DNA from 4 places in the Planococcus versutus genome. Region 4 is predicted to be linked to each of the others. Evidence: riboswitches for the same ligand, from Rfam matches in the RefSeq annotation. Region 4 holds a riboswitch; each other region holds the start of a gene.
What was found. A riboswitch is a leader RNA that binds a small molecule or an ion and turns the genes downstream of it on or off. The one in region 4 is predicted to bind S-adenosylmethionine.

Region 1: linked by a shared signal. The riboswitch ahead of I858_RS14600 (methionine ABC transporter ATP-binding protein) and the one ahead of I858_RS13940 (O-acetylhomoserine aminocarboxypropyltransferase/cysteine synthase family protein) in region 4 are both predicted to bind S-adenosylmethionine.
Region 2: linked by a shared signal. The riboswitch ahead of metK (methionine adenosyltransferase) and the one ahead of I858_RS13940 (O-acetylhomoserine aminocarboxypropyltransferase/cysteine synthase family protein) in region 4 are both predicted to bind S-adenosylmethionine.
Region 3: linked by a shared signal. The riboswitch ahead of I858_RS05525 (methionine ABC transporter ATP-binding protein) and the one ahead of I858_RS13940 (O-acetylhomoserine aminocarboxypropyltransferase/cysteine synthase family protein) in region 4 are both predicted to bind S-adenosylmethionine.

The regions. Positions count from the first base shown of each region.
Region 1 covers NZ_CP016540.2:2,895,953-2,903,743, reverse strand. Annotated here, with positions in the region: gene I858_RS14635 (acyl-CoA thioesterase) at 1-151, shown strand, start outside; gene I858_RS14630 (DUF421 domain-containing protein) at 204-716, opposite strand; gene I858_RS14625 (hypothetical protein) at 1,022-1,231, shown strand; gene I858_RS14620 (SEC-C metal-binding domain-containing protein) at 1,280-2,299, opposite strand; gene lepB (signal peptidase I) at 2,519-3,052, shown strand; gene I858_RS14610 (pyridoxal phosphate-dependent aminotransferase) at 3,119-4,282, opposite strand; gene I858_RS14605 (carbon-nitrogen family hydrolase) at 4,368-5,156, shown strand; SAM riboswitch class I at 5,208-5,313, shown strand; gene I858_RS14600 (methionine ABC transporter ATP-binding protein) at 5,382-6,395, shown strand; partial or broken gene I858_RS14595 (methionine ABC transporter permease) at 6,385-6,750, shown strand; partial or broken gene I858_RS14590 (MetQ/NlpA family ABC transporter substrate-binding protein) at 6,752-7,210, shown strand; gene I858_RS14585 (GNAT family N-acetyltransferase) at 7,278-7,791, opposite strand, start outside.
Region 2 covers NZ_CP016540.2:1,166,752-1,174,542, reverse strand. Annotated here, with positions in the region: gene I858_RS05990 (LLM class flavin-dependent oxidoreductase) at 1-196, opposite strand, end outside; gene I858_RS05985 (alpha/beta hydrolase) at 235-1,023, opposite strand; gene I858_RS05980 (gamma carbonic anhydrase) at 1,136-1,651, shown strand; gene metK (methionine adenosyltransferase) at 1,707-2,903, opposite strand; SAM riboswitch class I at 3,106-3,217, opposite strand; gene pckA (phosphoenolpyruvate carboxykinase (ATP)) at 3,599-5,188, shown strand; gene I858_RS05965 (alpha/beta hydrolase family protein) at 5,360-6,139, opposite strand; gene I858_RS05960 (NUDIX domain-containing protein) at 6,120-6,578, opposite strand; gene I858_RS05955 (Dps family protein) at 6,642-7,088, opposite strand; gene yidD (membrane protein insertion efficiency factor YidD) at 7,196-7,426, shown strand; gene I858_RS05945 (metal ABC transporter solute-binding protein, Zn/Mn family) at 7,513-7,791, shown strand, end outside.
Region 3 covers NZ_CP016540.2:1,094,305-1,102,095, forward strand. Annotated here, with positions in the region: gene I858_RS05500 (acyl-CoA dehydrogenase family protein) at 1-1,310, shown strand, start outside; gene I858_RS05505 (arsenate reductase family protein) at 1,414-1,767, shown strand; gene gcvH (glycine cleavage system protein GcvH) at 1,848-2,228, shown strand; gene I858_RS05515 (toprim domain-containing protein) at 2,406-2,741, shown strand; gene I858_RS05520 (thioredoxin family protein) at 2,746-3,072, shown strand; SAM riboswitch class I at 3,142-3,246, shown strand; gene I858_RS05525 (methionine ABC transporter ATP-binding protein) at 3,338-4,363, shown strand; gene I858_RS05530 (methionine ABC transporter permease) at 4,356-5,024, shown strand; gene I858_RS05535 (MetQ/NlpA family ABC transporter substrate-binding protein) at 5,072-5,884, shown strand; gene I858_RS05540 (dicarboxylate/amino acid:cation symporter) at 6,033-7,205, shown strand; gene I858_RS05545 (hypothetical protein) at 7,305-7,791, shown strand, end outside.
Region 4 covers NZ_CP016540.2:2,772,398-2,780,188, reverse strand. Annotated here, with positions in the region: gene hmpA (NO-inducible flavohemoprotein) at 1-464, opposite strand, end outside; gene I858_RS13970 (RrF2 family transcriptional regulator) at 555-989, shown strand; gene I858_RS13965 (pyridoxamine 5'-phosphate oxidase family protein) at 1,024-1,446, opposite strand; gene I858_RS13960 (EamA family transporter) at 1,533-2,426, opposite strand; gene I858_RS13955 (hypothetical protein) at 2,520-2,741, opposite strand; gene pepT (peptidase T) at 2,987-4,204, opposite strand; gene I858_RS13945 (glycerol-3-phosphate acyltransferase) at 4,297-4,938, opposite strand; SAM riboswitch class I at 5,067-5,183, shown strand; gene I858_RS13940 (O-acetylhomoserine aminocarboxypropyltransferase/cysteine synthase family protein) at 5,283-6,575, shown strand; gene metX (homoserine O-acetyltransferase MetX) at 6,588-7,601, shown strand; gene I858_RS13930 (helix-turn-helix domain-containing protein) at 7,695-7,791, opposite strand, start outside.

The DNA.
Region 1 (7,791 bases), 120 kb from region 4:
GTTCTTGACGATGGTCGCAATGGGAGACGACGGCAAGCCGACACCTGTACCACCTGTACGACCTGAATCAGCCGGCGAAAAATTATTTTTCGAGACAGCACCTGCGAGACGTGAACACCGAAAAATGCGTGTAAAAACGCCAAGAGAATAACAAAAGGTGCATGGGATGAAACCCATGCACCTTTTGTTATGACGATTGGTAACTAGACAGTTTCACTGCTCGAGTTCACATTTTCCAAAGCGTTTCCTGTTTCACTGCTTATGACAGACAAGCTTCCATCTGTTTCTAGAACAACTGCTTTCACTTTCTCTGTAGAGCCAAATCCACTATTGCGTATCACTTGTAAGATTTCAATTTCTTTAATCCGTTCTTTTTTCATAGCACTTCTCAAAAATTGTCCATCTAGAAATAGTAAGCGCGGTTCCGATTTGATGATAGCGTTAAACCGACTAGAGTGGACAGATAGAAGAGTGATTACATACTGCAAAAATATTAATAAGGCAAATGCGGTCATTCCTTCTAATAAGCTGACACTGCTATTCAGTAAAACAGTTGCCAATGTTGAACCAAGTGCAACGGTTACGACAAAGTCAAAAGCGTTCAATTTCGTTAATGTTCGTTTGCCAGAAATGCGTAGGAAAATAACCAACCCAACGTACGCAAGAAAACCGACTGTTACAATCCGAATAAAACTATCGAGTGTAATTTCAAACATTTTTGCCCTCCTTGGTCTATGGTTTTAATAAATGTATTTACATGTTCTACTTACTCAATAATGTCCACAAAATTCAAACATCTTATCCACATAACACACAAAGATGACGTTTTATTGTGTATAAGAAAGAGAGAACAAAGAGACTTCCCTTTAAGTTCAAAATAAAGGCACTGCCCTGGTATTTTCTATGATTCCCTTCAGAGTTATCAACAAACACAAATTGAATAGAAAATCTAAAAGAAGCGATTGGTATTTTTTAGAAAGGGAATAGAAATATCACTTAGTCTTAACGGGGAGTGATCTAAATGGAATCTTTTTTGAAACGAATCCGTTATGCAGGTTTGCTGATTTTTACCTTAGGCATCTTGCTGTCTGTTATAGTTTTTGTTAATTTTGTTTTCCATTTAACCGATGCTTTATGGCTTCAAATTTACTTTATTCGCTTGTACTTATTTCTGGCAGTAGCGGGGATTTTACTGTATATTCTCATTACTTTCCGAAGAAAAAAAGAGTAGCCGCGGCTACTCTTTTGCTGTATCGATGCCAATTAGGCTGAATAACACTTATTTTTTTGCTAGCAATTCTTCGAAATAAGCACTAAATTCTTTTGAACGTTTTAAAATCGTACTCGAAGAAACGTCGAATTTTTCGCTTAAATCTTTTGCAGACAACATAGGTCCTTTTATCAGTTCGTGGTCTTGCAAGAATCTCCAATATCCTGCTACAAGAGCCTCGGGTTTTTGAACAATTGGTTGCTGGCTTACAAGATAACTGTTTAAAATACTAGTAATATTGCCGACCGTTTCTTCATCAAAATTAGCTTGCTCAATATGCTTATCAAGTTCAACCATTACGGAGTCGTGTTCTGGAGAAAGCGAAATGCTTTCTTCTACACTGCCAGTTGAGTACTTAACAATTTGTTCAACAATTGTTAAATAATTATCGCGAAGATAACTTTCGTCTTGCGCAGCATTAGCAGAAGCCATTTGAGCCGTTAACTGATCGAAGAACGGCTTAAACTCTCCTACTACTGTTAAATAGCCGTTAAGGAAAAGGACACCATTTTCTCCAACACGAGAGTCAGGTAATAGGATGGCTAATAAGCCTTGCCCATTTTCCATGTCAGTTGGTGGCTGGTCTGCCATTTCAAGCGTTTCACCAGTCAATGCATCTGTAAATTGAGCTGTTTTTGTATCACCTTTAACATATTGACCAATGAAGACTTTAACATTGTTCCAATCGCCAAGCACTTCTTTTGTTGAAGGACGTTGAGCCAAATCAATTTGTTTTTCTAAAAACTCTTCCCACAGTTCAGGCTTTTTCATAAACAGGAAATTTTCAATAACAAATGCTTGCGCATCGTTTTCAGCCATTGAGTTCATTAAATGCGGCTGCCATTCTTGTTGAAGTTCGCGGAACTCAGTAATATGAGTCTGATTTGGGTTTTCCGAGAAGAACTGTTGGCGTACTTTGAAAAGTTCTTCATTAATCAAATCGTTGATAGACACAGTTTCTTGTTTTCCGTGACACTTTTTGTATTTCTTGCCACTGCCACATGGGCATGGATCATTTCTTCCTACCATTCTAATCACCTACATTTTTTATTGAGTGTAACATATAATCGCGATAGGCTCAAAAGTCTGACGATTCAGACGTAGTAATAAGCTTTATGCATCTAGCTTTTGAAACGTATTCAAAGTCTTTTAACTTGCGACTGAGTAGTAGATTGAGAAGTGTCAGTATGCACAAAGCTGAAGGCGTATTATAATAAAAGAAAACAGGCACGAGTAGGAGGGAACAAGGTGTATAAAGATCCGGTGAAAGAATCGATATCTTGGATGCGTGTCATCTTATTGACAGTGATGATTGTCTTGTTATCGCGCCATTTTCTCTTTGAACCAGTAGCTGTCCATGGTGAATCGATGATGCCGACATTTGAAGAAAACGATAAAGTCGTGTTAGCGAAAATCTATTCTATCGAAAACTTCGATATGATTGTCTTTACTGCTCCAAATGGTGTCAATTTCATCAAACGCGTAATTGGCATTCCGGGAGATATCATTTCCATACAAGATGATCAATTGTATATAAACGGCAAGGCCCAAGCTGAGCCTTATTTAGATAAAAATTATCAAACTGCAAAGCAAATGGGAATGCTTCGACTGACTGAAGATATGGAAGAGTTTACAGTTCCTGCTGCGTCTTATTTCGTGTTGGGTGATAATCGATCGAATAGTACAGATTCAAGAATTCTAGGATTTGTTTCTGAAAAAACGGTTATAGGCGAAGTGAAAATTCGAATTGCGCCATTCAATCATATCGGACTGGTCGAATAAAGTAACATAATCGTATAATGAAAAAAAGACAGCTTTCACTCATTTAAAGGCTGTCTTTTTTTCGTTTTAAAACAAATGGAGCTTTTCGATTCGATCGATTGCTTCAACGATTCGACTTTCGTCAACTAGTAGTCCAACACGGACAAAGCCTTCTCCACCGTCTCCAAATCCACTGCCAGCCGCAACTGAAATATCAGCTTTTTCAAGCAGGAAATCAGCAAATTCAGCACTTGTGAATCCGCCTGGAATGGGCAGCCAAGCAAAGAAAGAACCAAGTGGCGCCGTGATTTCCCAACCGATACGTGTACATTCTGTAACAAGAACATTTCTGCGTTTTTCATACAGGTCTACTAAATCATCCACACATTGTTGATCTGCAGTTAAAGCTTCCGCTGCAGCAAGTTGAACGGCAGGAAATAATCCAGCAAACAAATGATCTTGGATTAAGTTTAATGCTTCAATCATTTTGGAATGTCCGACCGCAAATCCAATCCGCCAACCGGCCATATTGTACGTTTTCGATAAAGTATACATTTCAATGCCGACTTCTTTCGCTCCTTTAGATTGCAAGAAGCTAACTGGTTTTTTGCCTTCGAAGCCTACTGCTCCGTAAGCAAAGTCATGAACAATAGCTAGGTCATTTTCTTTTGCAAAAGCTACGGTTTCATCAAAAAATTCTTTGTTTGCTACTGCGCCAGTTGGGTTATTAGGATAGTTTAAGTACATTAATTTTGCACGCGCGCGAACGGCTTCCGATAACTCGTCATAGTTTGGTAAATAGCCTTGTTGTGGATGTAATTTCATCAATTCAAAGTCAATACCTGCTAATGGCGCTCCTGATAAATAGTCAGGATAGCCGGGATCTGGTAACAACAAAAGATCTTCGGGATTTAATAATGCTAATGGCAATTCAACAAGACCGATTTTTGTTCCACACATAATAGCTACTTCTAAATCAGGATCGATTTCTACGTCATACTCGCGTTTGTAAAAATCTGCGGCGGCTTGTCGCAAAGTTGATATGCCACGAAAAGGAGAATACTTGTGTGTTTGCGGATCAGTAACGGCTGTTTGCAATGCTTTAATAATATGATCAGGGGTAGGTTGATCTGGATTTCCTTGGCCAAGATTGATGACATCGCGTCCTTCAAGCACAGCTTTGGTCGTTTTTGCAACGAGTGAGGCAAAGAATTGAGTAGGTAGATTTTGTAAGCGGTTAGAAAATTCCATATAACTCTCCTTATTTTCGAAATAATTGCACATCTACTCCGAATCTTATAGAATTTAGGATAACTTGTCTACTGGAGGAGAGAATATGAAGATTGCATGTGTTCAAATGGATATTGTATTTGGAGAACCAGAAAAGAACTATCAGCAAGTATTAGCTTATTTAAAAGAGGCAACCGCGAATGGTGCAGATACGATTGTTTTACCTGAAATGTGGAATACTGGCTACGCATTGACAGAACTCAGTACATTAGCTGACAACACAAATCGTACAGTGGAAATGCTGAAGAGTTTTGCAAAAGAGAACACTGTAAACATTGTTGGGGGATCTGTATCAACAGAAAAAAATAAAGGATTTTACAATACGATGTATGTTGTCAATAAAAACGGCGAGCTTGTATCAGAATATGATAAAGCACATCGGTTTGGATTGATGGATGAACACATTCATTTAGAAGAAGGAGACACACTTGGCACATTTGAGTTGGAAAACGTCGTATACGGTGGTGTAATTTGCTACGACATTCGCTTTCCGGAATGGATTCGTGCGCAAGCATTAAACGGTGCAAAACTTATCTTTGTATCAGCAGAATGGCCAGAACCAAGAATTGACCATTGGCGTACGCTTTTGCAAGCGCGTGCGATTGAAAACCAATGCTTTGTCGTTGGTGTAAACCGCATTGGCAGTGATCCCAAAAACGTATTTGGAGGCAGCACAATAGTTATAGCTCCATGGGGAGAAGTTCGTTTAGACATGAAAAAAGAAGAAGGCATTGGTTATGTAGAAATTGATTTGGAAGAAGTAGAAGAAGTTCGCAAACGTATTCCGGTTTTTGAGGACCGTCGCGAAAAATTATATGGAAAATTCAGAATTTGATTGACACCCTGAGTGAATGTATGTAATATGAAATTCAATCTAATATGCATCAACTTATCAAGAGAGACCGAGGGGTAGGCCCTATGACGTCCGGCAACCCCCATTGAGGGAAGGTGCCAAGTCCTGCGGAATGTTTGCACATTCCGGAAGATAAGTCGAGAAATTCAAATTTTCGATGTCTCTTTCTTGATGAAAGAGGCATTTTTTTATTGTTAGGAGGAAGCTATGATACAGATAGAGAAATTGACAAAAACATACACAACCAAACATGGCACGGTCACTGGAGTTGACAATATCTCTTTAGATATTGGGAAAGGAGAAATTTTTGGCATCGTCGGTTACTCTGGAGCAGGAAAAAGTTCGTTAATCCGTTGCATTAACTTGCTCGAACGGCCAAGCTCAGGAAGTGTCAAAGTAGATGGAAAAGACTTAACCAAGTTAAACGGCGAGCAGTTGCGAAAAGCACGTTTGAAAATTGGAATGATTTTTCAACATTTTCATTTGATTAGTCAAAAGACGGTGTATGATAATATCGCTTTTGCGTTACGGGCAGCAGGGACGTCTAACAAAGACATTAAGACGCGTGTAGAAGAATTGCTAGAAATGGTTGGTTTGGCAGATAAGCGTAATGTCTACCCAGCGCAACTAAGTGGTGGCCAAAAACAACGTGTAGGCATTGCGCGAGCACTGGCTAATAATCCTGCTGTATTGTTATGCGATGAAGCAACATCTGCACTAGACCCAAATACGACTTTGTCTATTTTGCGGTTATTAAAAGATATTAATCATCAATTGAATATCACAATTGTTTTAATCACACATGAAATGAACGTAGTAAAAGAAATTTGCGACCGCATGGCCATTATGCAAAGTGGACTTGTGATTGAAGAAGGTTACGTATATAACATTTTCGCAGCTCCTCAAAAAAAACTAACAAAAGAATTTATTTCTAGTGTTGTTTCGTTCAATGTACCAACTCAAATTTTGAGCGGATTTACAGGCACTTTAGTAAAAGTACTGTTTAAAGGCGGCGTAGCTGGCGAAGGCGTTATTTCTGATATGCTCCAGAACTTTGAGGTGAAAGGAAATTTTTTACACGGAGCAATCGAGTATATTCAAGAGCAGCCACTTGGTATCTTCATTATGGAGTTAAAAGGCAATAAATCCGCTGTTACAGATGCTATAAACTATATGGAAAGTAGATTAGCAATAGTAGAGGTGATGTCGAATGGGAATTGAATGGGGACGAATTATTGAGTTATGGCCTGAAATACAAACAGCTTTTTTTCAAACCTTAACGATGATTGGCATTTCTCTATCTGTTGCATTAGTTGTGGGACTGCCTTTGGGAATTTTATTATTTACTACTGATCGCGGCTTGTTTCTTGCAAATCGACCAGTGAATTCAGTAGTCGGCTTTGTTGTAAACATTTTACGTTCGATTCCGTTTATTATTTTATTAGTAGCACTTATTCCATTAACAAAACTTATTACTGGAACTACAATCGGGCCAGTTGCGGCCAGCGTTTCTTTATCCGTTGCGGCGATTCCTTTTTTTGCGCGAATTGTGGAAAACTCACTTCGTGAAATTGACATTTGATACAATAGAAGACATAGAAGATGGTGCAACTATCGCAATTCCAAATGACCCAGTCAATGCTGCACGCGCTTTGCAGATGTTAGAAGATCAGGGTTTAGTAGAAGTGGATCCCGAAGTTGATGAACTTAAAATTTCTGAAAGAGATGTTGTGAAAAATAAGAAAAACCTTGTATTCCAACCTATCGAAGCTGGACAACTACCACGTGCAGTTGACGGCTCTGACTTATCTGCTGTTCCTGGGAATTTCGCATTAGCAGCCGAAATGGATTTGTTAGACGCATTAGCGCTTGAAGACATGCCCGATCAGTACCGTAATGTAGTAGCAGTCAAAGCAGAAAATGAAAATAGTCAATTAGCCAAGGATTTAGTAGAAATTGTCGAGTCGGAATCATTTGAAAAGACGATTGATGAGGATTTTGAAGGTTTTGGGAAACCCGAATGGATGGCTAAATAAAAAACTAAAAAAAAGCTGTTCCAGATTTTTCTGGAGCAGCTTTCTTCTATAGTAAATAAAAAGAAGATTAAGAAACTACTTTTACCATATGATGAAATGGTTCGCCGATAATTGTCCATGGCTCAGAAACGATATAGCCAAGACGTTTGTAAAGTCTTATAGCTCCTTCTTTATCGATATCAACATTAAGAGAAAGCTTACCGCCTCCTTTTGACGATACAATGGCTTCTGCATACTCAAATAGCTTTGAACCAATTCCTTTTCCTTGGTAACTAGGGTCAACAGAAACGGTGTCAATATACCATTCATCCATGCGTGCTTCTGGTTCAATGGTTCGTTCGTGTCCTTGTTCTTTTAGTTGCTCGATTAAATAACGATCTAGTGCTTCTGCTTGATTGCCATGATAAAGCACTAACGTACCAGCAATATCGCCATCTAAAGTCGCTACATGCGTATAATGATAGCTATGACGTGTATTTTCTCCACGGATCATGTCTTCTATCTTTTCAAGTACTGCTTCTGGTTCTTTTTGAGCGGTCATATGATTCGCAATGTCACCGATCGCATTAATAATGAGAGGT
Region 2 (7,791 bases), 1.6 Mb from region 4:
CGCCAAGATGTGCAATTAATACTTCAGGTGATGAGCCAGCAAGCGTTAGAGCATCATGATGCTCAGATACCCAAAATCGTGTGTATCCCCATTTTTCAGCTTGTTGTGCGAGCGTAGCTGTTTGCTTTAACGCTTCTTCGGCCGAACTGCCTTCTGAAATCGGTGACTGATCCAATACGCTATAATGTAAAGCCATCCAAATTCTCCCCTTTTACTTTTTCTTTTACGAACTACCTACTGTGAACGTAAGATGTTATGAATAAATGCTTGTCCAGCTAGAAAAATATCTTCTTTTTCCGGTTCTTGAAAAAGATCATGATAACAACATGTCCATTCTTTATAGCTAAACTCATTTAGTTGTTGCTTTAATAACCATTGTCGAGCAATTTCTTTTTCTGTAATCAAGTCTCGTTCCGCTGTATATAGACACGTTGGAATCTGTGGATAAACTTCCACAGCCACAGCAGTTTCTTTTATATACCTCTGTAATTCCTTAAACCATCTTGCTGTCATAACTGAATGATAGATTTTACTTTCGGTTTCATGACTATACGAAAGTGGGTCTCGCATAAGATGACGCAGCTCGATGCCATGCTCTATTTTTTTGGGCCCAACCCATTGTGTGATGCCTGAAAACAGATGTGGAGATTTTAATGGGAATTTTTTTAGTTTTAACCACGGTGAAGTAAAAATGGCTCCTGCTACATTCAATTTACGTTTACCCAAAACACTCATCGCAATAGTAGCTCCCAATCCGTGAGCAATCACAAATACAGGCAATTCATTTTTCGATGCAAGGTTAAGCATTTCATTTACTGCTTGTTCGTATTCTTCAAATGACTCCCTGTGAACTTTATCTCCGCTGGCATTTATGCCATGTCCTGGTAGGTCTCCTGTATACACATGAAATCCTGCCAAACGCCATTTTTCAATTTGCCACACATAGCGCAAATGTTGTTCATATGCACTATGGACTAGAACAACTACTGCTTTTGCTGTTCCTTCAGCTTGCCATTTCCACATCGTTCAACTTCCTTTCTTGCTTTATCACTTCTTAAGTCATGTTCTTATTTGACGTTTCGATTTGTTTTGATACGATTATAGAATATCTTATCTTGTTTAAAGGAGCTTTGCTATGATTTATCCATATAAAGACAAATTACCTCAAATCGACTCATCCGTATTTATCGCAGATTATGTCACGATTTCTGGTGATGTAACAATTGGCGCAGATTCTTCTATATGGTTTAATACCGTTATCCGTGGAGACGTTTCACCAACTATTATTGGCAAAAAAGTCAATATCCAAGATCTTTGCATGCTTCATCAAAGTCCTGGAAAAAAATTGTTACTTGAAGACGAAGTAACAATTGGTCACCAAGTAACGCTTCATAGCTGCACGGTGCGAAAAGGTGCATTAGTTGGCATGGGTTCTATTATTCTTGACGGAGCTGAAATCGGGGAAGGTGCGTTTATTGGAGCTGGCAGTCTTGTGCCCCCAGGCAAAGTTATTCCTCCCGGCATGTTAGCTCTTGGAAGGCCTGCAAAAGTCGTTCGCGAACTACGCGAAGACGACAAAAAAGACATGAAACGAATTGTTCGCGAATATGCAGAAAAAGGCACTTACTATAAATCCCTTCAAAAAGACTAACAAAAAAGGACGATCAGGAAGCAATGCCTGATCGTCCTTTTGCTGTCTTACTGTATTAAATGCCTGCTTGTTCTTTTAATATTGCTGCTTTATCTGTACGTTCCCAAGACAAATCTACATCCGTACGACCGAAATGTCCGTATGCTGCAGTTTGCTTGTAAATAGGGCGGCGCAGATCAAGCATTTTAATGATACCAGCCGGACGTAAATCGAAATTCGCACGTACTAAATCATCTAATGTATCTTCATCGACAACTCCAGTACCAAACAAATCAAAAGCGATCGATACAGGCTGAGCCACACCAATTGCATATGCTAATTGCACTTCACATTTTTCGGCAAGACCTGCAGCTACAATGTTTTTCGCGACATATCGAGCGGCATATGCAGCAGAACGATCTACTTTTGTGGCGTCTTTTCCTGAAAATGCTCCACCGCCGTGACGAGCATAACCACCATATGTATCTACGATGATTTTACGACCAGTCAAGCCTGCATCTCCTTGAGGTCCTCCAATAACAAAACGTCCAGTGGGGTTAATAAAGTACTTGGTATCTTCATCGATCCATTTCGCTGGCACCACTTCATTAATGACGTACTCTTTAATATTACGTTGAATTTGCTCTAACGTTACTTCGGGATGATGCTGCGTTGAGATAACAATTGTATCCACACGAACAGGTTTGTGATTTTCATCGTATTCCACCGTAACTTGTGTTTTGCCGTCTGGACGCAAGTATGGAAGAATATCTTCTTTACGCACTTCAGCTAAACGACGTGCCAATTTATGTGCCAACGAAATTGGCAATGGCATCAATTCTTCTGTTTCATTATTCGCGTATCCAAACATTAACCCTTGGTCGCCTGCTCCAATATCGTCTAGCTCTTTATCTGTCATTTGGCCTTCGCGTGATTCAAGTGCTACATTAACTCCGGCAGCGATATCCGGTGATTGCTCATCGATTGCTGTCAAAACTGCACTTGTTTCGGAGTCAAAACCATACTTAGCTCGCGTATATCCAATCTCTCTTACTGTTTGTCGGACAACTTTTGGAATATCCACATACGTAGACGTAGTGATTTCTCCAGCTACTAAAACCAGTCCTGTTGTGACTGTTGTTTCACAAGCGACACGCGCGTTTGGATCTTCTGTTAAAATAGCATCCAAAATCGCATCTGAGATTTGGTCACAAATTTTATCTGGATGTCCTTCTGTTACTGATTCTGAAGTAAATAATCGACGGTTTTTCAAAAAATGTTCCTCCTTATATCCTGCGAGATTGCTCTCGAAATTGATACGGTACTCGTTTCCCATGTCAAGTCCGTTCCAGACAATCTGGATTGAACTTCAAGCCGTATGTGGCCTTTGCACACGAGGATTAAGGGCATTTCACAAAAAAATCCCTTTTCTCATTCATCATGAGGAAAGGGAAAATCATCCTACGCACCTTTCACTCTTATCATCCAAGGACTGTTCACCTTGTTCAGGTTTGGCACCATCACTGCAACAGCAGCAGGTTGCCGGGTTTCATAGGGCCTGTCCCCTCCACCAGCTCGGAATAAGAGTATCCGTTCAATTTTTCATCATACGGAAATAGCATAGCAATGTCAACAACTTCAAGACAAAAATTGATTTTATGAGTTAACATTCTATTGTTTCCTCCTAAATCTTTTAAATACACGACTACTGAACAAAATAACTACAAGTTTACATATAAAAAATGATGCTCTGAACACAAAATAATATCTGACTGTGGATAATCGTCATAATAAGTACCTCTTTGATAAATAAAGAAATAACCGTTTCAATTATTCCAACCAATAAATTCAATATTTTTTACTATCCACAGCGGATTAGTGTAGACTAATCAGCCTAATGTGTTATACTAATGAACGAATATACATCCTCCCCATTACGGGAATAACAGAAAAGGAAGGTACATATATATGACTTCAGTGAACTTTGCGAACGACTTGAAGAATCTTTTGGCTGGCCAAAATGTGCATGTTCAATTATCAGTGCCACAATTAGTGGAAGCAGCAACATCCCGCAAAGAAGCGGTATTGACTCGGGAAGGCGCTGTAACGGCGGAAACAGGAAAATACACTGGCCGCTCACCGAAAGACAAATACATGGTGGAAGAAGAAAGTTCTAAAAACAAAGTCGACTGGGGCAATGTGAACCGTCCTATTTCAAGTGAAATTTTTGAAAATCTATACGCAAAAGTGCTTATGCATTTAAAAGAAAAAGATGCACTTTTTGTATTCAAAGGATTTGCTGGAGCTGATCACGAATCACGTGTACCCATCCAAACGATCAATGAATACGCTTGGCATAACCTATTTGCTCATCAATTGTTTATTCGTCCAACAACGCAAGAACTAGATGCACATGAAGCTGAATTCACAGTTGTCTACGCACCGACATTCAAAGCAGATCCTGCAGTGGATGCTACAGATTCTGAAACCTTCATTATTGTGTCGATGGAACAAGGCATTATTTTAATCGGTGGAACTGAGTACGCCGGCGAAATGAAAAAATCTATTTTCTCTATCATGAACTACTTACTTCCTGAAAAAGGAATTTTGCCAATGCATTGTTCAGCCAACGTTGGACAAGCTGGTGATGTTACATTGTTCTTCGGCTTATCTGGTACAGGGAAAACAACTTTATCCGCTGATGGCGATCGCAAACTAATTGGTGATGATGAGCATGGTTGGTCGGATAACGGCGTCTTTAATATCGAAGGTGGCTGTTACGCAAAAACCATTAATTTGTCTCGTGAAAATGAACCACAAATTTACGACGCAATTCGTTTCGGTTCGGTTCTTGAAAACGTTGTGGTAGATCCTGATACACGTATTCCTGACTATAATGATGGATCATTAACTGAAAATACGCGTGCAGCTTACCCGATGCAAGCGATTGACAACATCGTTGATCCTTCAGTAGCTGGACATCCAAAGACGATTGTCTTTTTAACAGCTGATGCGTTTGGCGTATTGCCTCCAATCAGTAAGTTAACAAAAGAACAAGCGATGTATCATTTTCTAAGTGGTTACACTTCGAAATTGGCTGGTACAGAACGCGGCATTACAACGCCTGAAGCAACTTTCTCAACTTGCTTTGGTTCGCCTTTCTTGCCATTACACGCAACGGTATACGCAGAAATGCTTGGCAAAAAAATCGACGAGCACGACGTTCAAGTTTTTCTTGTTAACACAGGTTGGACTGGTGGAGTATATGGTGTTGGAAGTCGCATGAAGCTTTCTTACACACGTACGATGGTTCGCGCTGCGATTAGAGGCGATTTGAATAATACGGCAACTGAAAAAGAAGCTATTTTCGGCTTTGAAGTTCCAACTGAAGTTCCTGGAGTGCCAAGCGAAGTATTAAACCCACGCAATGCATGGGCTGACAAAGACGCATACGACCAAAAAGCAATGGAATTATCACAAGAATTCCAAGAAAACTTTAAGAAGTTTGGTACTGTTGCACCTGAGATCAGTGTGCTAGGCGGTCCAGCCCAAAAATAAGAAATACACAAAACCCGTTCGGAGTAAAATCCGAGCGGGTTTTGTTAAGGATAAAGCGTAAATAGAAAAGTTTAAGCTCTTTGGGTCATAGCCATCTCAATTGTACAGCAAAACACACCGCACTGCCGAGTGGTCTAATGCTTTAGGAGTTACACAAATACTTCTGCTTTTCTACATCTCTTTATCTTTTATCCAATGACAAATCGCCTTTACTGTTTTTCGATTGGCTGCGGGTGGAAAAAAATGTGTATAGTCTGGAAAGTACCATGTTTCATGTGCTTGCCGATTTAGATTTAATGCTTCTTCTAGCAAATAAGCTTGACTTGGAGACACATGTACATCCTGCAGGCCGTGAATAATCAAAACGGGTGCTGTATTTTCTTCGATGCGCAATAATGGATTTCGTTCTTCAAAATTCATCAATGCTGTATTGGGTGTGCCACCATAGAGTCGTTTCATCATACGACGCATATCAGGACGTTCTTTATACGTTAATACCGTATCTGTAACACCTGCCCATGTAACGATCGAAGTTATATCTTGACGCAAAATTGTCGTCCATAATGCCATAATACCACCTCTAGAAAAAGCGAGTAAATGAACATGTTTGTTGCTGAATTTTTTTAACACGTCTACTCCGTGAACAGCATCCCAACGATCCCTTCCAGCAAATTCATCACGCCCTTCACCACCACGATTGCCTCTGTAATAAGGTGCAAACACAATAAATCCTTGTGCTGCAAATTGAGCAATCCTTGCAGGACGTACCATGCCAATCGATTGAATGCCTCCTCTTAAATACAAAATACCGCTATAGTTCCCTTGTTTTTTCGGTTCCGCCAACATTCCTTTTACTCTCAGTCCTTCTGACCAATATATGATTTCCGACAATTGAACATGTGGATTTGGAGAAGGATAATGTTTTTTCAAACTAATGGTTCCATTTTTCAAGTTGCTTCACCTTCTCTATTATCTTTCTCATTCCATCGTCCTTCATTAAAAAACTAAAATCACTATTAACTTCTATTTTTTCTCGCAAGACGATGCCTTGTGTTTCCATAAGTGAAATATTATCTACTCGATCTGCGATTCCAATAAAAACCGTTTTACAAAATGGGTTTTGCGTATAAACTAGGTATTCCGCAAACCACTCCAACTGACTCACTACCACACCTGTTTCTTCATATACTTCCCGTTTCGCAGCATCTTGTAACTTTTCATCTGCTTCAACTTTGCCTCCAGGAAATTCTAATCCGCGTTCGTTGTGTCTTGTCAAAACCCAGTCTTTATGATATCGACAAATAACAAGCACATGTTTACTTTCGAACGGAAATGCATTTTTTTCGAATGACAATTCACAGTGATCTCCATTTAAATCTAAGTACTTCATTTTTTCACCTCGATATATAAAAAAGCGTACACTTTTTTCAGTGTACGCTCGTATAGTCTTATTTTACTTCTTTTCACCTAAGAATGCTGATAACATCCACGAATGCTTTTCAAGATTTTGATGAATCGCATTTAACATATCTTCTGTCATGTCATCATCAACTGCTGCAGCTAAATGCATTCCTTTTTTAAGTGACTTCATAATTTTATCGTAGTCATTAACAATTGCGTCAACCATGTCTTCAGCAGATTCTTTTTTACTTGCTTCTTCAATTACTGACAGTTCTAATTGCTCTCTCATTGTAGCTACTGGTTTTCCTCCAAGTGCTAGCAAACGCTCAGCAACTTCATCCATGTGTAGAGTAGCTTCGTTGTATAATTCTTCAAATTTCACATGTAAGGTAAAGAAAGACGGCCCTTTTACATACCAATGGAAGTTATGTAACTTGGTGTAAGCAACTGACCATGTAGCAACTTGTACATTTAATTCTTGGTTTAATTCTTGTGACATTTCCATCCACTCTCCAATTCGTATGATAAGTTCTTTATACTTTAACTATACCTCTAATGACTTTACAATAAACATATGAAGTAATACATGAAAAGAGTTGAACCGTTATGAAGACTTTACTTATACGAATTTTTCGCTTTTATCAGCGCTTTATTTCTCCTTTGTCTCCGCCAAGCTGTCGCTTTTACCCAACTTGTTCCCATTATGGCATTGAAGCGGTCGAAAAGCACGGTGCTTTAAAAGGAGGATATTTAGCAACAAAACGAATTTTAAGTTGCCACCCTTTCCATAAAGGCGGAATTGATTTTGTCCCCGAGAAATGGCCACCAAAAAAATAATTGGTGGTTTTTCTTGTGTTTTTAAAAAGCATGCTGTAATATTCTATTAGTGAACAAAACGTAATCGTTACTATTTGGAGGTTATTATGAAAAAAACATTCTTATTTTTCGCTTTTATTTTACTGTTAACGGCTTGTGGACAAACAAGTCAGAAAGAACAAGGCACCGATAATAGCAGCTCTAAGCTACAAGTATACACTACCGTTTACCCATTAACTTATTTTACTGAACGGATTGCTGGCGATTTAGTTGATGTCCAATCTATTTATCCTGCGGGTTCGAATGAACATACTTTCGAACCTTCTCAACAAGACATGATCAAACTTGCTGATGCCAATATACTGTTCTCTATCGGACTAGGTTTA
Region 3 (7,791 bases), 1.6 Mb from region 4:
CATTGGGTGCAAAAACTGTAGCACTACTAAATGAAGCAGGTACGCATTATGTCTTAAATGGTGAAAAACAATGGATTACTAACGCTGGATTTGCAGATGTTTTCATTGTATATGCAAAAATTGATGGCGATAAATTCTCTGCCTTTATCGTTGAACGTGAATTCCCAGGTGTTTCAGTTGGGCCAGAAGAAAAGAAAATGGGCATTAAATCGTCTTCTACGCGAACATTAATTTTGCAAGACGCAGAAGTTCCTGTTGAGAATTTGTTGGGTGAAGCAGGACGCGGACATATTATTGCGTTTAACATTTTGAACATTGGTCGTTACAAATTAGGAGTAGGTACAATTGGGGCTTCTAAACGTGTAATGGAATTGACGATTCCTTACACAAACCAACGTCAGCAGTTTAAAACGCCAATTTCGTCATTCAACTTAACGCGCGAAAAATTAGCGACGATGGCTTCGAAACTGTATGCAGTTGAAAGTTCTGTGTACCGGACAGTTGGGTTGTTTGAAGATCGCATGAGTGGATTTACAGATGAGCAACAAGCAGATGGCAAATTAGTTGCGGATTCTATTGCCGAATTCGCAGTAGAGTGTTCGTTGAACAAATTCTTTGGTACAGAAACATTGGATTACATTGTAGACGAAGGTGTTCAATTGCACGGAGGCTACGGCTTTATGCAAGAATATGAAATCGAACGCATTTACCGTGATTCACGTATCAACCGTATTTTCGAAGGCACGAACGAAATCAATCGCTTGCTTGTACCCGGAACATTATTACGCAAAGCCATGAAAGGTGAATTGCCTTTATTGCAGCACGCAGAGAAACTCCAAGAAGAGCTGTTGATGATGATGCCGGAAGAAGTCGGTACAGAAGCCTTAGATCAAGAAAAATACTTGGTGAAAAATGCTAAAAAAATTGCGTTATTAGCTGCTGGATTGGCTGCACAAACATACGGTACAAAACTGGAAGCTGAGCAAGAAGTTCTTGTTAACATTGCAGACATTGTTAGTAACGTCTTCGCAATGGAATCAGTCGTTCTTCGTACGGAAAAAGCGATTGCTGCTTCAGGACAAGAAAAAGCCCACCAGAAACTTCTATATACACAAATATACTGTCAAGAAGCGTTTGACCAAATTGAAAGAGATGCAAAAGAAACATTAGTCGCTGCAATCGAAGGTGATAATCAGCGCATGATGCTTTCAGCTTTACGCAAATTAACTCGTTCAACTCCTTATAACGTGATTGCGAAAAAACGCGAAGCAGCAGTTAAACTAATTGATGTTGAGAAATACATCGTCTAAAGAAATGCGTAACTCGGCAACTCCATATATAGTGGGGTTGCTTGTTTTTTCATCGACCAAAAGAGATCGTTTTGGTAAGCTAAGAAAAACAGGAGGTTTTACTTTGATTACTTATTACGCATATCCAAAATGCACCACTTGCCGTAAAGCGAAAAGCTGGCTAGAGAAAAACAGTGTAGATTTTCAAGAAATTCACATTGCTGATAATCCACCAACAAAAGAACAACTAGCAGAAATTCATAAAGCGAGCGGTTTGGAACTAAAAAAATTTTTCAATACGAGTGGCTTAGTTTATCGCTCACTTAGTTTAAAAGACAAATTGTCGACGATGAGTGAAGATCAACAACTAGAACTGCTTTCTTCTAATGGTATGCTGATTAAACGCCCGTTAGCGTGGGATGGCAAGAAGGTCTTACTTGGCTTTAAAGAAGCCGATTATCAAAACAACTGGCTATAAGCGAATGGCGTCATCTTGTATTTCATCGCTGTTTATGTCAAACTGAATGTGAGTAGACTACATAATTTGGAGGGGTCAAGATGAGTACACCAGCAGAACTTCGTTATTCTAAAGAACACGAGTGGGTTAAAGTTGAAGGCAGCAACGCACGTATCGGTATTACTCATTTCGCACAAGCAGAACTAGGAGATATTGTTTTCGTAGAACTTCCACAAGTTGGAGATGAATTGAAAAAAGATCAACCTTTCGGCAGTGTAGAGTCTGTTAAAACAGTATCCGAATTATATGCACCAATTAGTGGAAAAGTGGTGGAGGTTAACTCTGAACTTGAAGATAGTCCAGAATTTGTTAATGAGTCTCCTTACGAACAGGCTTGGATGGTTGTCATCGAAGCTCCTTCTGAAACAGACATTAACGACTTAATGACTGCAGATCAATACAAAGAAATGACAAACGAATAGTTGTCTTAAAGCGCCAGCAACAAAGGCGCTTTTTTATTTGGAAAATTAAAGTGCACATGAAAAGTCATGACAATGGACGCCAGCCAAATTCATTGGTAGTTTAAAAGTAAGATGGCAAAAAACATATATATTAACGGCTAGTTGGATGTCTGATACTAATCTTGTGGGGTGAAGTGTATGAAAGTAATTGTTGTAGAAGGGCTAAGCGATAAGACACGTATAGCGCCACTCATTGCAGAACCCGTGACGATTCTTTGCACAAATGGTACAGTAAGTGCAACCAGACTTGAAGAGCTCTTACTGCCTTATGAACATCAAGACATCATCATATTGGTTGACGCAGACGCTTCAGGAGAAAAGCTTCGTAAGTTGATCAAGCGCGAATTTCCAGAAGCTCGCCATTTTTATATTAACCGAATTTATAAAGAAGTTGCCACAACGCCACTTAAATTATTAACGGATGTATTGATCACAGCAAATATTCAAGTTAAAAAGCTATTAATCGAGGGATGAAAAAATGAACGAATGGACACATAAAGAATGGACCAAAGAAAAAAATACACAAGAAGTTACAGCTTTTTACTTGTATACGCCGATGTGTGGAACGTGTCAAGTGGCTTCTAAAATGCTAACAGTGATTACTGAATTATTGCCGACTTTGCAAATAGGAAAAGCGAATTTGAATTATGTTCAAGAAATTGCCGATCTTTATGAAGTAGAAAGTGTACCTTGTCTATTAATTACAGAAAACGGAAAAGTTAAAGAAAAAATTTATGCTTTTCATTCCGTGCCTTATTTATACGATAAACTAAAAGCTGTTGACGAATATAGTCAGTCATGGTAAATTAGTTTTCTGATAAGAAAGCATAAGCGCTGATTACAGAAAGTAACTGGTTATTAATTTCATATCGAACTCTTATTAAGAGTGGTGGAGGGAAGTGCCCTATGAAGCCCGGCAACCGTCATGAAAATGAAATGGTGCCAAATCACACAGAGCGAAAGCTTTGGAAGATGAGAGATTGGTTTCCGTATATTATTGTACGTTTGCCCTTCTGCTTATTTATGCGCAGAAGGGTTTTTTGATTTTAAAATTTAGGGGTGCTTAACGGATGATTGAATTAAAGAAAGTAACAAAAAAATTCGATATTGGAAAATCGGTGTTAATAGCCGTCGACGAAGTCGATTTATCCATTTCAACCGGTGAAATATTTGGCATTATCGGCTATAGCGGAGCGGGGAAAAGTACGTTAATTCGTTTGTTAAACGGCTTGGAACAACCGACTTCTGGAACCGTCGAAATAAACGGCCAAGTAATTACAGCAATCAAAGGTGCAGAATTGCGTAAAGCTCGTCAAAAAGTCAGTATGATTTTCCAGCATTTTAACCTGCTTTGGTCTCGTACAGTAAAAGAAAACATCGAGTTTCCACTAGAAATTGCAGGAGTGGCCAAAGCTCAACGGGGAAAACGTGTACAGGAACTAATTGAACTCGTTGGGCTTGCAGGTCGTGAAAATGCGTATCCATCAGAGCTATCAGGCGGACAAAAGCAACGTGTTGGTATTGCTCGCGCATTAGCAAACGACCCCGAAGTCTTATTATGCGATGAAGCAACTTCAGCGCTCGATCCCGAAACAACAGATGCCATTCTCGAATTACTGGTAGATATCAACAAACGATTAGGACTCACAATTGTATTGATCACGCATGAAATGCATGTTATTCGTAAAATTTGTCATCGCGTCGCAGTAATGGAAAGTGGACGAGTAGTGGAACTTGGTGACGTTTTGCAAGTGTTCCAATCACCTAAAGAAGACATTACAAAACGTTTTGTTGAACAAGTAGCAGATAGCGGAGATACGCAGGAAACCATTAAAAAGCTTCGAGAGTTGTACCCGACAGGTGAATTGGTGAAATTGGTTTTTCTAGGTGAACAAACAGAAAAACCTGTTTTGACGAAATTGATTCGAAGCCATGCAGTAGAAGTGAATATTGTTCAAGGAGATATTTCACATACACAACGTGGCGCTTATGGAACATTGATTTTGCAACTTAAAGGTTCTGAAGAAGAAAGAGCACAAGCCTTAGCATTTCTTCGTACAGAAGATATTCAAGCGGAGGTGATGCAAAATGATTGAATCCTTATTTCCAAACGTAGATTGGGATAGCATGTTAGAAGCTACGCTAGAAACACTTTATATGACAACTTTATCAACTTTGTTTACGTTTATTCTCGGCTTGGCATTAGGCATAGTTTTGTTTCTAACGGCACCAAAGCAATTATGGGCAAACAAAATTGTTAACTGGTTAACGGGGGCATTTGTTAACATCTTCCGTTCGATTCCGTTTATCATTTTAATTATTTTGTTGATTCCATTCACGCTATTCTTAATGGGATCGATTCGTGGACCAAACGCGGCTCTACCGGCATTGATTATTGGTTCAGCTCCTTTTTATGCACGTATGGTGTTGATTGCATTAAAAGAAATTGATAAAGGCGTAATCGAAGCTGCTCGTTCAATGGGAGCGACGACAAGCACAATTATTTGGAAAGTGTTATTGCCAGAGTCAAAACCTGCATTGATATCTGGAATTACGGTTACAGCTATCGCGCTGGTCGGCTATACAGCTATGGCAGGTATCATTGGTGCGGGCGGTCTTGGAACGCTCGCTTTCCTCGACGGCTTTCAGCGCAGTCGTGAGGATGTTACATTAATGGCAACAATCTTAATTTTAATTATTGTGTTTATTATTCAGTACATTGGTGATTGGGTCACGATAAAAGCAGACAAACGATAAAAACGGATTTTCCGTTCTATAAAACAACACATAAGGGAGAGATTGAGATGAAGAAATTTGTAGTAGGAACAGCGTTAACGGCACTGGTACTCGCAGGATGTGGAAACGACGGAGCAAGCGAAGAAGAGTCTAAGACATTACGCGTAGGTGCTTCTAACGTACCGCATGCTGAAATTTTAGAACAGGCGAAGCCACTTTTAGAAGAGCAAGAAATTGAACTTGAAATTGAAACGTATCAAGATTATATTTTGCCAAACAAAGATTTAGAGTCTGGTGAAATTGATGCAAACTATTTCCAAACTATTCCTTACTTAGAGACCCAAGTAGCTGATAATGGTTATGAGTTTGAAAATGCTGGAGGAATTCACATCGAACCAATCGGTGTTTATTCACAAAAATTTGCTTCTCTTGATGAACTACCACAAGATGCAACCATTTTGATGAGCAACTCGGTATCGGAGCAAGGTCGTGTTTTATCGCTGCTTGAGGTAGAAGGCTTGATCACATTGGCGGAAGGCGTAGATAAAACATCGGCTGAAGTGAGCGATATCGTTGAAAATCCGAAAAATTTACAGCTTGAGCCAGACTATGAAGCAGCTTTACTTGTTCAATTATATGAATCAGGCGAGGGAGATGCGGTCTTGATCAACTCCAACTATGCGATTGATGCTGGCATCAGCCCTCTAGAAGATTCAATTGCAATAGAGTCATCTGATTCGCCATACGTAAATATTATTACCGTGCGTGCAGGTGATGAAGATAACGAAAATGTGAAAGCTTTAGTTGAAGCATTAAAATCTCAGGAAATTCAAGACTTTATTTTAGAAGAGTGGGGCGGCTCAGTAGTACCCGTAGATTGATCGATAAAAAGCATCCTGCGGGGTGCTTTTTTTTGTCTAAATACTTCAAATTTTTCGCGTTTTCTTATAGTGCTTACAATGTTAGAAAGTCTGTGCTATTTTTGAATAATAAAAAAGATACATATGTTCATACAAGGGGGACAGGTTCATGAAGTTCAAGTTTGGTTTATTGCCTCGTATTATTGTGGCAATTATTTTAGGTGTGCTAATTGGTTTAGTAGCACCAGAGAAAATCGTGCGTGTTTTCGCTACATTCACTTCAATTTTTGGCAATTTCTTAAACTTTGTTGTGCCACTAATTATTCTTGGATTTATCGCACCAGGGATTGCAAAACTAGGAAAAGGCTCTGGTAAGCTACTAGCTATTGCAACCGGTATTGCTTACGCCTCTACGATTGTCGCTGGTGTCTTAGCATTTTTTATAGGGATAACCGTTTTGCCTAATTTTATGGAACCGGGATCTTTAAGCAGTATGACCGATCCGGAAAAAGCATTAGCATCGTCGTTTATCAAACTTGAAATGATACCTGTTTTTGGTGTAATGTCAGCTTTGATCTTGGCATTTTTATTAGGTATTGGAATGGCATCTACAGGAGCAAAAACAATGGTGTCGTTTTTTGAAGAGTTTCAAGCAATTATCGAGAAGACAATAACGTATATCATTATTCCGTTACTGCCATTCTACATTTTTGGGATTTTTGCCAATATGGCATATGGCGGAGCAGTATTTGAAATTTTATCGTTGTTTGCGATTGTTTTTGTGATGATTATCGTTCTTCATTGGGTCATGCTTTTGCTGCAATATTCAGCGGCTGGCGCATTAAAAGGGATAAACCCTTTATCGATTTTGAAAACAATGATGCCTGCATATTTTACAGCATTAGGAACACAGTCTTCCGCAGCAACCATTCCAGTCACATTACGACAAGCGCGTAAATCAGGCGCGAATGAACGCGTCGCGGATTTTACTGTTCCATTGTTTGCAACCATTCATTTATCAGGAAGTACCATCACACTGGTATCTTGTGCAATTGGTGTCGTGTTGTTAACTGGTGGCGTACCATCATTTAGTAGTTTCTTTCCTTTCATTTTAATGTTAGGTGTGACAATGATTGCAGCGCCAGGAGTTCCTGGCGGAGCAGTTATGGCAGCGATTGGTTTACTTCAAAGTATGCTCGGATTTGATGCGACAATGGTTGCATTAATGATCGCACTTTACATGGCACAAGATAGTTTCGGTACCGCAGCAAACGTTACGGGTGATGGAGCGTTAGCACATATTGTTGACCGGTTTACAAATGGCCGTAAAAGTTTGCAATAGTTAAGAAATTCAAGCAATTATGACTATTTTTAAAGCTCTATTTTATTGGTGATTTCTATGCTACTATAACGAAGATATTATACATTAGGGGGAGCCATCATGAAGAAATTATGGGCAATCGGGTTATCAGCAGCTTTTTTATTAACTGCTTGCACAGAAGAAGAAACCACTGATTCAAAAGAATCTACGACAAGCAATGCAAGTTCTGACGACAGCCAAGATGTGAAAAAAGAGTTGATGAAGTTTTACATATCAATTCCAAATACCATCAATGCTGTTGATACAGACTTAAATACGTTTGAAATGAATCAAGCTGAAGAAACGTTGCCAGAAGGTAAAGAGTTGCAAGCGATGAAAGATGCAGCACTTGCTTCTGCAAACGAAGCAACAAAAGCAGTTGATTCATTAGAGGTTCCTGAAGTATTAAAAGAGCATGAAGAAAAAATCAAATCAGCGTTTACAGCTATGCGTGAATCGTATGACATAAAAGCTGAAGAGTTAACAAAAGAAACACCCACATTTGAAGCGGCTAATGAAAAATTTAGCGAAGCTGATGCTCAGTTAAACGAACTACTCGAAGAACAAG
Region 4 (7,791 bases):
TTAAAAAATACCCAACCATTTTCTTGGTCTTCTGTTTCTTTATACATGTCTTTCTCAACATTAATAAAAGCATCTGCAATGACTCCATAAGCTTCAGCCCACGCTTCAAGAATTTCGTCTGTTGCAGCGTCACCCAATATTTCTTTCATGGCTTTTAGTAAATAGTCACCAACAATTGGATAATGTTCAGGTAAAACGCCAACACTCACATGCTTGTGTGCCACCTGAACAACCGTTGGAAGAATTTCTTCCAAGTTATCAATGTGAACGGCAGCTGCGTGAACTGAATTTGCTAGTGCAGCTTGTTGGCGACCTTGTGCTTGGTTTGCCTGATTGAAAATATTCAATAACTCAGGATGCGCTACAAAAAGATTTTCATAAAATCGAGTGGTAATTGCAACACCATGTTCCTCTAAAACGGGGACAGTAGACTTAACAATAGAACGAGTTTGTTCTGATAACATAGTAAACACTCCTTTTCGTATTTTGAGGTTCATTTGCTTTCGAAAGAACTAAAAAGTCGCTATAATAAACAGTCAGAAGAGGTGAATAAAATGAGATTGACCATGTATACTGATTTCTCATTACGTGTTTTGATTTATTTAGGCACAAAAGAGCCAGAAAAACTGACGACTATCCAAGAAATTTCTGATGCTTACAATATATCCAAGAATCATTTGACTAAAGTTACGTTTGAGCTCGGAAAAGCAGGTTTCATTCAAACAGTTAGGGGAAGAGGCGGTGGTATTCGTCTTGCAGATCTCCCTCAACAGATTAATGTTGGTACGGTAGTAAGGAAAATGGAAGACGACTTCCATTTGGTTGAATGTTTTAACTCGGCTACAAATCGTTGTCCCATTTCGTCAATTTGCGGGTTGCGCGGTGCTTTAGGCAAAGCACTCAACGCATATTTATCAGTACTCGATGAATATACGCTTGAAGACCTGATGTTTAATAGGGAAGGGCTTCGTGAAATTCTTCAAACATAAAAAAACGGCTCATGATTTTGAGCCGTTTTTGTGTTTACAGTTCTAGAGTTTGTGGCTCTTCACCTTTTTTATTCATTAAGCGAATCCGCTCTGGTTTTATAGCTAAAATAATAAGATTTGGATCGTCTGGACCTTCAAACCAGTCTTTTAAATTATCATTCCATACTTTGTCGATAATTTTGCGATCGTCATTTAAAGACATTGTGCCTTCGATTTCTAAAAATGCATCACCAATGCCTTCTCCTTCATAGCCTAAAAGAATATGAGCATGTGGGTTTGCTTCTAGTTCATCAACTTTTTGTGTTTTTTTGCTAGTGGCAGTGTAGAGTGTGAACTCGTCATTAAAGAAAGTCATGTAGCGTGAATGGGGCTTATCCCCTTTTACTGTGGCTAATGTTCCTACGTAACTTTCCTCAAGAACTTTTAATGCAGCTTTTTTTACATCTTCTTGATTCATCTACTATCACTCCTTTTGTCTATATAGTTGTCTATTCCTGTTTCACTCCGAATTAAACATAAAAGACCTGCTAAGGTAGCAGGTCTTTAAATATGTTCTACAGTTTTGGGCGTTCGATTAAACGCACTTGGCAAAACCATTCCGATCAAAATAATAAAGATCCCGACAATTTGAAGCGAACTTAATGTTTCGTTCAAAATAAGAACAGATGCAATGACAGCAACGGGCAACTCCATTGCGCTTAAAATCGAAGCGAGTCCAGAGCCGACGCGCGGAACGGCGATAGAAAAGAAATAGATTGGCATAATGATGCCAAAAAAGCCCAGCAATAAGCCGTAAATCCATAAGCCTTCAGTGAATAATTGACCGTTCCAAACAATTTCAGGTGTTTGAAAAAGTCCTACAATGATTGCTGCAAAAAGTGACACATAAAACAGACGGGCTGATGTGTCCATGCCTTCGATTTGCTTACCATTGACAAACATAAACGCAGAAAAACAAAATGCAGCAGCCATGCCCCATACCCAACCTTGCCATGGAATGCCACTGAGGTCAGTGCCAATAATACCCGCTGCAAACAATGTACCAGCAAATAATAAAATTAACGAAAAAACTTCTGTTCGTTTAAGCCATCGGCGATTAACGATACAATCTAAGAACATGCCAATCCAAGTAAATTGGAATAATAAAACAACGGCTAGTGAAGCGGGAAGGTAGTTAAGAGAATGTGCATACACCATACCGGTGGCCGCTGTAAAGCTACCCGACAGCACCAAAATTTTCCAACCTTTCAGACGAGGCATTTTTCGTTGTGTCACAAAAAATAACAGAGCTGCCAATGCGAACCCTATAAAGTATTGACTAGTTACTGCTTCCGCAGAAGTAAATCCATTTTTCATGGCCACCTTTATAATAGTTGAGAGAATCCCATAACAGCTTGCAGCTATGACGACCATAAGCGGATAAATCCAGTTTTTCATTTTCTTTCACTCCTGTTCAAATGAGAATCATAGCATAAAAAACCCACAGAGAACAGTCTCTGTGGGTTTTTGCTATAACAAACATTTGCACGATTATTCAGGGAATTTCTCTTCGCTTGAAGAACTATTCTTAGTACCGCGCTTATCGCCTTCTTCACGCTTCTCTTGTTTTAAGTCTTCCATAGGAATAGCGTCAACAGTTAACTCTTCTTCGTGCATTTCAGTAAGAGTTTTTTTATCAGTTTTATACTGTTCTGGATTGTCCATTGAAGCACCTTCACGCTTGTCTTGATCTAGTGATTTTTTATCTGACATATAGAGCACCTCTTCCTTTTGTATGTATCCTTTATATTCCTTAAACAAAAGTTTTAAAACATCTGCTTTTTCAACAACATGGTATGCGTAAACAACATCACGAATATTCTGCTAGAAATAGTCAGATTTCAATAAAGTTTATTTTAAGGATGGTGTAGCTATTTAAAAGCATCCTCAGTGCAAAAGTTGAAGCCTTACAAAAGAAAAAGACATATTGGAATGTTTCCAATACATCTTTTTGAGTTTTATTTAGCTGATTTTACGAGTTCGATAATTACTTGTGTAGCTTTTTCCATGTTTTCAGCAGAGATAAATTCGTATTTTCCATGATAGTTCTCGCCACCTGTAAAAATATTAGGTGTTGGAAGTCCCATATAAGACAATTGAGAACCATCCGTTCCGCCACGAACAGGAACAATATTTGGTTCGATTTCTAGTGTTTTCATAACTTGTTCCGCATAGTCAACAATTTTCATAACAGGTACGATTTTTTCGCGCATATTGTAATATTGATCTTCGAGTTCTAAATGAATAACTTCTTTACCGTACTGCTGCTGAAGCTTCTCTGCCACAGCTTGCATATGTTGTTTTTTCTCTTCAAACTTCTCTTTATCGAAATCGCGGATAATATAGCTTAATTCTGCTGTTTCGACGTCGCCAACAAAATTATTCAGATGAATAAATCCTTCGTAGCCTTCTGTCAGTTCAGGAACTTCATTTTTAGGCATTTCTTGCTGAAATTGAATAGCCACGGTTTGTGCATTGACCATCTTGTCTTTTGCAGAGCCCGGATGGACACTTTTGCCTTGAACAATCAGTTTACCACTTGCTGCATTAAAACTTTCATACTGCAACTCACCAAGAGGACCACCATCCATCGTATAGGCATATTCAGCGCCAAAGCGTTTAACGTCAAATTTGTGTGGACCGCGACCGATTTCTTCATCAGGCGTAAATGCGACGCGAATTTTCCCATGTTCGATTTCTGGATGCTTAATTAAATAGTCCATCGCTGTCATAATCTCAGCTATACCTGCTTTATTGTCTGCACCGAGAAGCGTGGTGCCGTCTGTCGTAATGAGTGTATGGCCAACATAATTTTTGAGAGCAGGAAAATCTGCTACTAACATGTGAATGTTGTCGTTTAAAGGAATATCTTGCCCATCATAATTGTCAATGCGTTTTGGATTGACATTCTTCCCAGTAAAATCAGTAGCTGTATCTACATGCGCTAAAAAGCCGATAACTGGAATTTCTTTATCAGTATTAGCAGGTAACGTACCGAAAAGATACCCTGCATCATCCATACTAACTTCTTTGAGTCCAATGCTTTTCATTTCTTTTTCCAGTTCATGGAGTAAGTTCCACTGTCCTTCAGTCGAAGGTGTCGTGTCACTCGTAAAGTCAGATTGTGTATCGATTTTAGCATAACGAACAAGTCGTTCAATTAAATTTTCTAACATGTATAAATCCTCCTAAAATAAGTCTCGTATCTATTTTAACATGAAGCAAGAAAATTCTGTCATAAAACGAGATAATAAAGAGAATTCCTTTGTTAGGTAGGCGTTGTCGGCTTCCTACGTAAAACTGCTGATACTTTGTTTTCACTCCCATTTTTTATGCGTATAATATTTTCCTGGTGTTTCCAAAGAGCCATTGCAAAAAGTACCGTAGCAATCACGAGAGGCCATGGTCCTACTGCCGGAATAACTGCGATTACTAAATAAACGCTATACAATACGAGTACACCAATTACTAAGTAATCTGTTACGAGTGAAACAGTGATTAATAATATAAGACCGAGCAAACCGAGCTTCCAATCAAGTGCTAACATAACGCCTATAACAGAGGCTGTCCCTTTGCCTCCTTGAAACTTCATGAAAAATGGGAAGTTATGCCCGACAATAACGCCAGCACCTGCGACAAACAATAACGCCCATGTTACGTCAGCTGCAAAATTACCTGTAGAAAGCAATAAACGCAAACCCGCTACAGCTACGAATCCTTTGAAGATATCAACAATAGCTACAAGTAATCCGTATTTCCAACCCAATACGATAGCCGCGTTAGAAGCACCAGAATTTTTAATGCCTTGTTTTTTAACATTCACGCCTGATAACATCTGCGCTACCAAAGATCCATGACAACAGCCGATTCCATAGCTTGCAATAAATAATAGCAAAATCCACATAAACATAATCGATTCCTCCTCTATATACAGATAACGTTTGAAAATGGCTGAGGTTTCAAAATTTTTCGACTAATTAGCTTGACAAATGTCTGGAAAGTTTTTATACTTCACAACAAGATCAAAAAAATCAAATACTCTTATCAAGAGTGGCGGAGGGATAGGCCCTATGATGCCCGGCAACCAACAGATGAATTTATCTGGAAAGGTGCTAATTCCTACAGAATCGATGTACAGGTTCTGACAGATAAGAGGAGGAAACTCCGTATTTTGCGGCCCTCTTCTTAAACGAAGGGGGCTTTTTGTTGTCCCTTTTCGGAACTACAGCACGTAAATAAGAGGGGGAATAGAAAATGATGAACTTAAAACCAGAAACGTTATTGCTACACGGCGGGCAGCAACCAGATCCAACAACAGGATCTAGAGGTGTACCAGTATACAAAACAACTTCTTATGTTTTTCGTGATACACAGCACGCACAAGATCTTTTTGGGTTAAAAGAAGCAGGGAACATTTACTCACGTATTATGAATCCAACAGTTGACGTTTTCGAACAAAGAGTAGCTTTGCTTGAAGGAGGAACTGCAGCAGTTGCTCTTTCATCAGGAATGGCAGCAATTGCCTTTTCAATTTTAAACATTGCAGAAGCAGGAGATGAAATTGTGGCAGATAGCAGTCTTTATGGTGGTACGCATAACTTATTTGCCAATACACTGCCGCGTTATGGCATTACGACTAAATTTGTTGATGCTACAAATCCAGAGAATTTCAAAGCAGCCATTACAAATAAAACAAAAGTAATTTTTGGCGAAATTATTGGGAATCCTAGTTTGAATATCTTTGATGTCGAAAAAATTGCAGCTATTGCTCACAATCATGGACTTCCGTTATTGATTGATAATACATTTGCTTCTCCATATGGCAGCAATCCAATTGAGTTTGGCGCAGATGTCGTTATTCATTCAGCTACAAAGTGGATTGGTGGTCATGGCACGACAATTGGCGGAGTTGCAGTAGACGCTGGCACGTTTAATTGGAACAATCCACGTTTTCCCAATTACACTGAACCAGATAGATCTTACCACGGTTTGTGTTATGGAATAGATGTCCCGAATGCAGCTTTTGCAACAAAACTACGTGTTCAGTTATTGAGAGATTTTGGTCCGTCATTAAGTCCAGATAGCGCACATGCATTAATTCAAGGTTTAGAAACGTTGCACTTACGCATTCCCAAGCATAATAGCAACGCTCAAGTTATTGCAGAATATTTAAAAGAACATCCACAAATTGAATGGGTGAATTACTTAGGATTCGAAGATCATCCATCTCATCAGCTAGCGAAGAAATACTTGAAAAACAATGGGTACGGATCGATTGTTAATTTTGGTATTAAAGGTGGACGAGAAGCAGGACGCAAAGTGATTGATAGCATCCAGTTGTGGTCACATGTTGCAAACGTGGGTGATGCAAAGTCGTTAATCATCCATCCAGCTTCAACAACTCATCAACAGTTGAACGATGAAGAACTAAAATCATCTGGTGTAACCGAAGAGTTGATTCGGTTGTCGATTGGTTTAGAAGACCCAGAAGATTTAATCGCGGACTTAGAACAAGCGATTCAAGTCGCAACATTAGCAAAAGCATAAGGAGGAATCGCTATGAAAACAGTATCCATTGGCTCATTAACTCTAGACTCAGCTCAAGTGTTGGATCACGCAGAACTTGCATATGAACGTCTTGGAGATGAAAATGCTCCTGTGATTCTGGTATGTCACGCATTAACGGGCGATCAGTATGCAGTTGGCACCGAGCAAAATCCAGGCTGGTGGGCAGGGATGATCGGTCCAGGCAAGTCAGTGGATACAACTGTTTTTCAAGTGATTACATTTAACGTGCTTGGTGGCTGTCATGGATCGACAGGACCCTCGTCGGTAAACCCTGCAACAAGACAAGCGTATCTTGCAGATTTTCCAACGCTTACAATACGTGACATGGTCAGAGCTGAGTACTATGCACTACAAAAACTTGGTATCAAAAACTTGGTTGGCGTGATTGGAGGATCTCTGGGAGGGATGAAAACGTTAGAGTGGGGAAAAATGTATCCAGAATTTATTCGTACAATTTTCCCATTAGCTGTTACGCCATATTACAGTGACTATGGAATCGCTTTTAATCATATTGGGATAATGGCTATTGAAAATGATCACGATTTTAATGGCGGAAATTATAAAGACTCTACTGTTTTGAAAGGGTTCGAGTTGGCTAGGATGGCTGGTATGGTAACGTATCGAAGTGGCAGTATGTTCAATCAACGATTTGGGCGCACAGGCGATGCAAGTGAGTTTGATATTCAGTCGTATTTAAATTATCAAGGAAAAAAATTAGCAGTGCGTTTTGATGCTAATAGCTATCTCGTATTGCTAAAAGCTATGAATACACATGATATTAAAGAGGCGGTTTTAGAAGTTCCAGTATACTCGCTCTCGTTTACGAACGATTTGCTTTATCCAAGTGAACTCACTATACCATGGCTGAAAAAACAGCGAACTGCAGAGTGGGAAATTATCAAAACAGAATATGGTCACGATGGATTTTTGACGGAGTTTGAAAAATGGGGAAGGTTTATAAGTGAAAAACTAAAAACGTTTGTCCTACCTGAACCCATTCGGTGAGACTTATTCATTGAACTCAAAAAGCGATGTATAAATACAAAAACATTTGAGCCATGTATTGAATGGCTCAGATGTTTTTGCTGTAAGTTGGAGTTAATCCTCGTCTTTTATATCCACATCATCTGGAATAGGAGTAGCACGCCATTCCTCTAAAGCATGCTTTGCTTGTTCTAATTGTTTAAAATGCGTA